4 regions of the Methylocella tundrae genome follow, and region 1 is predicted to be linked to each of the others. Evidence: predicted binding sites of a transcription regulator. Region 1 holds the regulator's gene; each other region holds the start of a gene.
What was found. The regulator LexA, encoded in region 1, represses DNA repair genes until DNA is damaged. The targets are predictions, from matches to a motif close to TGTTCNNNNTGTGTTCNG.
Positions count from the first base shown of each region.

Region 1 (2,203 bases):
CCCCGAACGGCGAAGCCGCAGCGTTTCGCGGGCGGGATGGCCGGCTCGCGGTCATCGCGTCGCGCCCGAGCCTTTTTGCTTCGGAGCAGTGGCTTCGCGCCGACGCCGACGGCCGCCCCGCGCGCGAGGCGGTGAAAAAAGCCGCCTGCGACAAGGTTGGCTGCGTTGGATATCTCGCGGATGGCCGTTCCCTGTCGCTGGTGTTCGACAAAGCTGCGTTCGCCGAAGATTGCGGGCGCGCCGACATCATCGTGACGCCGCTCTTCGCGCCGGCGGGCTGCGCCGCGGGCCTTGTCATCGATCGGGGGGAACTGAAAGAAACCGGCGCCATAACCTTGTCGTTTACCGCGTCCGGCGTCGCAAGGCGCGCGGCTCGAACGCCGGACGAGGACCGCCCCTGGTCTCCTGCGCCCAGGCGAAAATGGGGCCCAAGCTCGCGTTCGTTCGCAGCGTCGCGGCCAACGCGGGCCGCATCTTCCGATCTTGACCCTTCCAGCGTCGCGCGGGACGCTGGCGAGGCGCGGGGCGCCGTCGAGGACGAAGACGGCGACGCCTCGCCGCTTGAGTAGGCGCGCAAGCTGCCAAACATCACGCTTTAATAACGGCGAATGAGGCTGACGAGCTTGCCTTGAATGCGCACGCGGTCCGGTCCGAAAATGCGCGTCTCATAGGCGGGATTTGCGGCTTCGAGCGCGATCGAGGCGCCGCGCCGGCGCAGCCGCTTCAGCGTCGCCTCCTCGTCGTCGATCAGCGCGACGACAATGTCGCCCGTTTCCGCCGTGTCCTGCTTGCGGATCACTACCGTGTCGGCGTCGAATATTCCGGCCTCGATCATTGAGTCGCCGCGCACTTCAAGGGCGTAATGTTCGCCTTGCGGCAGCATCTCCGGCGGCAGGCTGATGGTGTGGCTGCGGTTCTGCAGGGCCGTAATCGGCGTGCCCGCGGCGATTCGCCCCATGACCGGGATGGCGACGGTCCCCCGAGGGCCGTCTTCTTCTTCCCGGCTCGGGCTCGCAGGCAAGGAGCGCACCCGCCCAAGATTGCCTTCGATGACGCTCGGCTCGAATTTCTTGTTCCGGTTGAGCTCCGGCGGCGTCGAAGAATCGGGCATGCGCAATACCTCCAGCGCCCGCGCCCGGTTGGGCAGGCGCCGGATGAAGCCACGCTCCTCAAGCGCGATGATCAGACGATGAATTCCCGACTTCGACCGCAGGTCGAGCGCGTCCTTCATCTCGTCGAAAGAGGGGGGCACGCCCGTCTCCTTGAGCCGCTCATGGATGAAGCGCAACAGCTCGCTTTGCTTTTTCGTCAACATCGGCTCTGACTTTCTCGTAAACGATCTGCACGTCCCGCCGCGGCGGCGCGGGCGCGCTTTAGCTGGCGCTTCCGCGGCAAGCTCCGACTCTGTGTTCAAAGGTTAAGCGTGGCCGCTGCCGCAAGGCCAGGGATAAAACAGGGCGCAGGGCGATAGCGAAGCGCAAAACCGATGGATCGCGGATCATGGGCGGCCAGTAAACTCGCACAAAGAGTGAACAGACCATATCTGTTCGCGCTGCGTTCCGCAAGGCGCCTGATGCGAGACCCCGGCGCTTTTTTGCGCGCTGGGCACGACGGATCGTTCACGGAACTTTCAGCTTTGCCATACGTTGATGTAAACGGCCGGCGCACGGCGTCTCTTCTTCGCCGAGTGGTTCCGGCCTCTTACGAGAGGAGACCACGCATGGATCGACCGCTGCAGATCGTATTCCGCGACATACAGCACTCCGAGGCCCTCGCGAAGCTCATCGAGGAGAGAGTGCAACGGCTCGAACATATTTACGCGCACATCATCGGGTGCCGCGTGGTCGCGGGCGCGTCTCATCGCGGACCGAGGAATACGGTGGCGCCGCTCGCCCTCTGCGTCGAAGTCGAGGTGCCCGGCCGGCCGTTGATCGTCGCAAAGTCGGAAGCGAAGCGGAAAGGCCAGCAGAACACACTCGTCCATCGCGTTTTCGACGCTGTTCAGCGCCAGCTTGAGCAGCTTGCCGAGATCATCAAGGGAAATGTGAAGCGGCACGAGAACGGTATCGAGTCGGGCGTCGTGGTGCGTCTGTTTCCCGAGCAGGACCATGGCTTCGTGGAGGTGAAAGGCGGCCCGGATCTTTACTTCTCCCGCAGCTGCGTGATGCGGGGAAGCTTCGACAATCTGAAGATCGGCGCCATG
Region 1 is NZ_CP139089.1:3,153,624-3,155,826, forward strand. It holds gene SIN04_RS16815 (ComEC/Rec2 family competence protein) at 1-569, shown strand, start outside; gene lexA (transcriptional repressor LexA) at 596-1,315, opposite strand; gene SIN04_RS16825 (HPF/RaiA family ribosome-associated protein) at 1,721-2,203, shown strand, end outside.

Region 2 (2,203 bases), 340 kb from region 1:
CGTCATGAAGGCGGCGCCTATCGGCGCTTTCGGCGCCATGGCCTTCACCGTCGGCAAATATGGCGCGCATTCGCTCGGCAATCTTCTCGGCCTTGTCGCGACCTTCTATTTGACGTCGGCCCTGTTCATTATCCTGATCCTTGGCTCGATTGCCCGGATCGCCGGCTTCAATATTTTCAAATTCCTGAATTATATCAAATCCGAGCTTCTGATCGTGCTCGGCACGAGCTCATCGGAAAGCGCCTTGCCGGCGCTGATGGAGAAGCTTGAGCGTCTCGGCTGCTCGAAGCCGGTCGTCGGCCTCGTCGTGCCGACCGGCTATTCCTTCAATCTCGACGGCACCAATATCTATATGACATTGGCGACCCTGTTCATCGCGCAGGCGCTCGGCGTCGACCTGAGTTTCAGCCAGCAGATGACCATACTCATCGTCGCCATGCTGACATCAAAGGGCGCGAGCGGCGTCACGGGGGCGGGCTTCATTACACTGGCCGGCACGCTTGCCGTGGTCGATCCGGCGCTTGTTCCGGGTATGGCGATCGTGCTTGGCGTCGACAAATTCATGAGCGAATGCCGCGCCTTGACCAATATCATCGGCAATGGCGTTGCAACCGTCGTCATTTCATGGTCGGAAGGCGAACTTGATCGCGCCAAGCTCAAGGCCGCGCTCGACCGCAAGATCGACGTGTCCGACGTTCGCGCCGGCGTCTCGACGGGCTGAAATTTCCGCCTTCGGCGCTTGCCGCCGCGAGCGCCGGCTGCTAGAACATACATAGAACATAGGCGCGGTGGTGGACAAGCCGCGCGCGGCGCCGCTAACTGCATTGAGTGATCGGATCAGCCGAGTTTTTTGCAAGCGTTTCCAGGGAGCATAAAGAATGGCGGGGAGCGTCAATAAGGTAATTCTCGTCGGTAATCTCGGCCGCGATCCGGAAACGCGGCGGATGAATTCCGGCGACGCGGTGGTAAGTTTCAGCCTGGCGACGACGGAGTCCTGGCGCGACAAGGCGACCGGCGAGCGCAAGGATCGCACTGAGTGGCATAACATCGTGATCTTCAACGAGAATCTCGGGAAAATCGTGGAGCAGTATTGCAAAAAGGGCTCGAAAGTTTATCTCGAGGGTCAACTGCAGACGCGCGAGTATACCGATAAGGAAGGCAACCAGCGCAAGACGACGGAAGTCGTGCTGCAAAGATTTCGCGGCGAACTGACTCTGCTCGATAGCCGCGGCCGAGGTGATTCCGAGGCTGACCGCGGCGGATTTGAGGACGCGAGTTCGAGTTTCGGCCGGTCGTCGCCGATGGAGCGCGCGCCCGATCGCCGTCCCGCCGCCGCGGGCGCTGGCCGCACCGCCGACATCATCGACGACGATATTCCATTCTAGAGGATATTCCGATCAGATTGGTTCGATCCGATCGACGCGAATATGCTCAAGCTTTTGAATCTGGAGCGATTTCTGATCGATCGAATGACCCCATTCGATCGGAAAGCGGTTGGGCGTTCGGCGAATGTAGTCGCCATGAAGGCTGCCCGGCCTATCGCCGTGCGGTCGGGCCTTTGCGTGCAATCTCTGGTTTTGCTCGGTTTTCGCCGCGTAAAGCTGGCGTTTTGGCGCGTGGGCCTCTAATATTGGGCCTTGAACTCATTTTTGGACTAGCTTTCATTGGCCGATACTGACGACACCGGACCGGCTGCCCCCGGATCCGACATCAGACCCGTTTCCATCTCTGACGAGATGCGCCGCAGCTATCTCGATTATGCGATGAGCGTGATCGTCAGCCGGGCCTTGCCCGACGTGCGAGACGGTCTGAAGCCGGTGCACCGGCGCATTTTGTTCTCGATGAACGAGAACAACCACACGCCCGACCGTCCTTACGTCAAATGCGCGCGTATCGTCGGCGACGTCATGGGTAAATATCATCCGCACGGCGACTCGGCGATCTATGATGCGCTGGTGCGCATGGCGCAATCCTTTTCGATGCGTCTGCCTCTCATCGACGGCCAGGGCAATTTCGGCTCGGTCGACGGCGATCCGGCGGCGGCGATGCGCTACACCGAATCGCGCCTCGCGCGTCCGGCCATGGCGCTGCTCGAAGACATTGATTCCGATACCGTCGATTTTCAGCCGAATTACGATGGCAAGGAACATGAGCCGGTCGTGCTGCCGGCGCGCTTTCCGAACCTTCTCGTCAATGGCGCGGG
Region 2 is NZ_CP139089.1:3,493,337-3,495,539, forward strand. It holds gene SIN04_RS18335 (dicarboxylate/amino acid:cation symporter) at 1-721, shown strand, start outside; gene ssb (single-stranded DNA-binding protein) at 879-1,385, shown strand; gene gyrA (DNA gyrase subunit A) at 1,665-2,203, shown strand, end outside.
Region 2: a site for LexA is predicted at 763-780, ahead of ssb (single-stranded DNA-binding protein). Genes of this name have one in related genera too.

Region 3 (2,203 bases), on a different replicon from region 1:
CGAGGACGCGAAGGCCGTCCACGATATCCTTCGGCAGGCGGAGGGCGGCAATCGGCAGATCCAGGATCGCCCTGGCGCTCTCGCCCGGCGCGACGACGAGGACTGGGCGCGCGGAAAAACGCGCCAGCGCATGAGCGGCGCCCCAGCTGTCGGCGAGCGCGGCGCGGGCGGCGACGCCAGAAGCTTCGATCCGCTCGACCATGCCCTTCACCATGGCGTCTTCGCCGCCAAAGAGATGCGCCGCGCCGAAAACGTCGATGACGATGCCGTCCGGCGGGTCGGCGGCGACGATCGGCGCATAGTGTTTGAGCGCCCAAAGCGCGAAGCGCCCGAGCGCTTTGGCGTCGGCGGCGGGATCGGCGTCCTTGACGATGAGGTCTCGCGCCAGCGCCTGCGCCTTGGTCGCGGACATACCGATATATAGGCCCGCGGCTCCAGCGGCTCTGTCCGCCGCCAGAACCACGCGCCGTCGCCCTTCCCTGCCGATGAGCACGAGCGGCGTCTCAGCCGGCGGCGCGGCGGCGCCCAATAGTCTTCTGATCCGGCCCGTGGGCCAAGTCGGCAGGAAGAGCGAGATGACCCTTGGCATCGCAGGCCTCCACTTCAAAATCGGCGCTCTCGCCGGCCCGACACCGGATCAATTCGAGCCGCCACCTTGCGCGTCCGACGCCCTGGACCGGCAAAGCGGTTGAAGGAAGCCCGCTCACGCGCCAGCGCGTGACGGAGGCGGTCGGCTGCCCGAAATCGGCGGCCTCAGCGTGTCGCCGCCAGCGCCGGATGGCGATGCCGATGGCGCCGGAGGCCTCGGCCGCAAGCTCCAGCCGGCGCGAGGCGGTCATCGAGAGGCGCGCGACCTCGGCGACGACGCCGCCAAGGCCGCCGTGACGCAGGCCCTCCTCGAAGCAGGCGAGAACCGACTTCTCGTCGCCGGCCTCGACGTAGATCACGCGACCCGGCGCCAGCCCCGCTTGCGCGAGCGCCGGGGCGAACAAATCCTGGCGCGTGACGCACCACAGGATTTTTCCGCGTATCCGGGCCACGATCCCGGCTGAGAACAGCGCCGCCGCGGCGCCGTCGATCGCGCCATTGCCGCCGCCCGCGACCTCATGCAACGCGCCGAGCGCCAGCCCGCCGCCCGGCAGACGCCCGTCGATCTCCTTGATCCCGAACGGCAGCACCGCGCGCCGGCGCGCCGGTCCGCCTTCGAGGCGCTGAATGCGCTCGCGAAGCTCGGCGACGACAGGATTGGCGGCGGTTTCATTCACAGGACAAAAGGCCTCCGGCAGTCTTCCCAACGGGTTTTCGCGGTGATATGTTCCCTAAATGTTCTTAACGAGCCATGCGAGTCAATCGGCCGCATCAATCTTCATTGCCGCGGACCCGGAAGATCGAATGGCGAAAATCAAGGATCGCCGCCTGATCACTTCAGGATAACAGCAAGATAGCGGGGCATTGGTGAGCGCGGCGCATCTGGAGAAATTGAACGGGGAACAGCGCCGCGCCGTCGAGCATGGGGTTGGACGCGCCGATGGCGCCATCGGCGGTCCGCTGCTGATCATCGCGGGGGCGGGTTCCGGCAAGACGAACACGCTGGCGCACCGCGTCGCCCATCTGATCGTCAACGGCGCCGATCCGCGGCGTATTCTACTGATGACTTTTTCGCGCCGGGCGGCGGCCGAAATGAGCCGGCGCGTCGAGCGCATCTGCGGCGCGGCGCTGGGCGGCGGGGCCGGCGCCGTCACGGACGCGCTCGCCTGGGCGGGGACGTTTCATGGGATCGGCGCAAGGCTGCTGCGCGACTACGCCGACGAGATCGGTCTCGATCCGGGTTTCACCATCCACGATCGGGAAGACAGCGCCGATCTTTTGAACCTCGTCCGCCATGAACTCGGCTTCTCGAAGATGGAGAGCCGGTTTCCGACCAAGGGGACCTGTCTCGCGATCTACTCCCGCGCCGTCAACGCGGAATTGCCGCTCGACGACGTGCTGCGCGATTTCTATCCGTGGTGCGCCGGATGGAGCGCGCAATTGCGCGAGCTGTTCGCGGCCTATGTCGAGGCCAAGCAGGGGCAGAACGTTCTCGATTACGACGATCTTCTGCTCTACTGGGCGCAGACCGTCAGCGATCCGCTGCTCGCCGGCGATATTGGCGGTCGGTTCGATCATGTGTTGGTCGATGAATATCAGGACACCAACCGCCTGC
Region 3 is NZ_CP139087.1:119,437-121,639, forward strand. It holds gene SIN04_RS00630 (DUF6504 family protein) at 1-589, opposite strand, end outside; gene SIN04_RS00635 (ImuA family protein) at 504-1,265, opposite strand; gene SIN04_RS00640 (ATP-dependent helicase) at 1,456-2,203, shown strand, end outside.
Region 3: a site for LexA is predicted at 1,314-1,331, ahead of SIN04_RS00635 (ImuA family protein). Genes of this name have one in related genera too.

Region 4 (2,203 bases), 1.6 Mb from region 1:
GGCCTTCAACGTATAAAGCGCGAAATGGCCTGGCCCATTGACGTCGGAGGAAATCTGGCCGCTTCTCCAGAGCGTCCAATCGGCGTCCAATCCTGCCTGACGCGCGGCCTCTTCTAGCCCGGCCTCGGCGATCGTCAGCGCTTCGTCGAGATTACCCTGATAGGTATGGATTTTATAAAGGCATAGATAGCTCGGCAAAGCATCAGGCCGCAGCGCAAGCGCCTCGCGAAAGGCAAGGTCAGCGCCGACCGGATCGCGCCGGTAAAGCGACACGCCGCGCTGCAGCATCTTATTCACCTCCGGCAGCACGTCCCCGAAATCGATCAGATTGTCCATTTGGACGATATTGTTGGCTCGAAGCTTCCACGGTTGGCTGATTTCTGACATGGAATCGCGCGCGCTCTCGGGATTTGGCTGACGTGCGGCGAGCAAGCAATTGCCGTGCCCTGCCCGCGCGGTAGCTGCGAAAGGCCGTCACATCCGGCCGCCGCGGCCTCGAGGCATGGCGTTAACCATAGCCAAACTTTTGGCTTGTCCAGCCGGGCGGCGGCGCGACGCGTCACCCGATTATTTTTCTATCTCTCGTTGCGCTTTTCCACAGCCACCAATTGCATATCCCTCTGCCGAGGGCGTCACAGGCTGAGAAATATGCCGGATAAGTAGAACATAAAAAGAACTTGCGAACGAGAACAAATACAGTACATTCAATAGCAACGCAGATCGCATTGCACTCCTCGCCTAGCCTGTGTCAGAAGGATCAATCACATGAGTCAAGCCAATCTCCGCCTCGTAGAAGGATCGTCCGTGGACAAGACCAAGGCCCTTGACGCCGCCCTGTCACAGATCGAACGCGCCTTCGGCAAAGGCTCGATCATGCGGCTTGGCAAGAATCAGAAAGTCGTCGAAATCGAAACCGTGCCGACCGGCTCTCTCGGTCTCGACATCGCCCTTGGCGTCGGCGGACTGCCGCGCGGGCGGGTCATCGAGATCTATGGTCCCGAATCGTCCGGAAAAACGACCCTGACGTTGCATGTCATCGCCGAAGCCCAGAAAAAGGGCGGCGTTTGCGCCTTCGTCGACGCGGAACACGCGCTCGACACCATTTATGCGCGAAAACTCGGCGTCAATCTCGAAGATCTTCTGGTTTCCCAGCCGGACACCGGCGAGCAGGCGCTGGAGATTACCGATACGCTGGTGCGCTCGGGCGCGGTCGACGTGCTGGTCATCGATTCGGTCGCGGCGTTGACCCCCCGCGCGGAAATCGAAGGGGAAATGGGCGATAGCCAGCCAGGTCTCCAGGCGCGCCTGATGAGTCAGGCTCTACGCAAGCTCACGGCGTCGATCTCGCGTTCGCAAACGATGGTGATTTTCATCAATCAGATCCGCATGAAGATCGGTGTCATGTACGGCAGCCCCGAGACGACGACAGGCGGCAACGCATTGAAATTCTATGCGTCGGTTCGGCTCGATATCCGCCGCATCGGATCGATCAAGGATCACGACGAAGTGACGGGCAACCAGACGCGCGTCAAGGTCGTCAAGAACAAGGTCGCGCCGCCCTTCAAACAAGTCGAATTTGACATTATGTATGGCGAGGGCATTTCGAAAATCGGCGAGCTGATCGATCTTGGCGTGAAAGCCGGCGTCGTCGAGAAATCAGGAGCCTGGTTCTCCTATGACAGCCAACGGCTTGGGCAAGGCCGTGAGAACGCCAAGACTTTCCTGAAGGCCAATCCGGCGATCGCCGATAAGATCGAGCTCGCCATTCGTGAGAATTCGGGGATGATCGCCGACAAGATTCTGGACGTCGCCGACGGCGGCGAGGAATGACGCTTTCCGGCCTCTTAGGCCTTCGCCGCGATCGGCCGGTTCTCGAGCATGATCGCGGCGCGGGAACAAGCCGTGCTTCTGGTCTTTCGCGTACGTCTGGCGATGCTGCGGCTCGAAGCCGGCCTCCGGCGCATTGACGATGGCGCCGGCCGCGCCTTGAGGCGCGTCGCCGCGACTTGCGTTTTGCCGTCGCGCCACGCATTTTGCACCAATTCATGGAGAGCTGCTGCGCGCGAACGCAAAGGCTTAAGACGGAAAAGCAAATGAACGGCGTGAACGAGATCCGCTCGGGGTTCCTCAAGTTTTTCAAGCGGCATGGTCATGAGATCGCGCCATCGTCGCCGCTCGTTCCGCGCAATGACCCGACCCTGAT
Region 4 is NZ_CP139089.1:1,591,024-1,593,226, forward strand. It holds gene SIN04_RS09815 (hypothetical protein) at 1-387, opposite strand, end outside; gene recA (recombinase RecA) at 766-1,830, shown strand; gene alaS (alanine--tRNA ligase) at 2,094-2,203, shown strand, end outside.
Region 4: a site for LexA is predicted at 661-678, ahead of recA (recombinase RecA). Genes of this name have one in related genera too.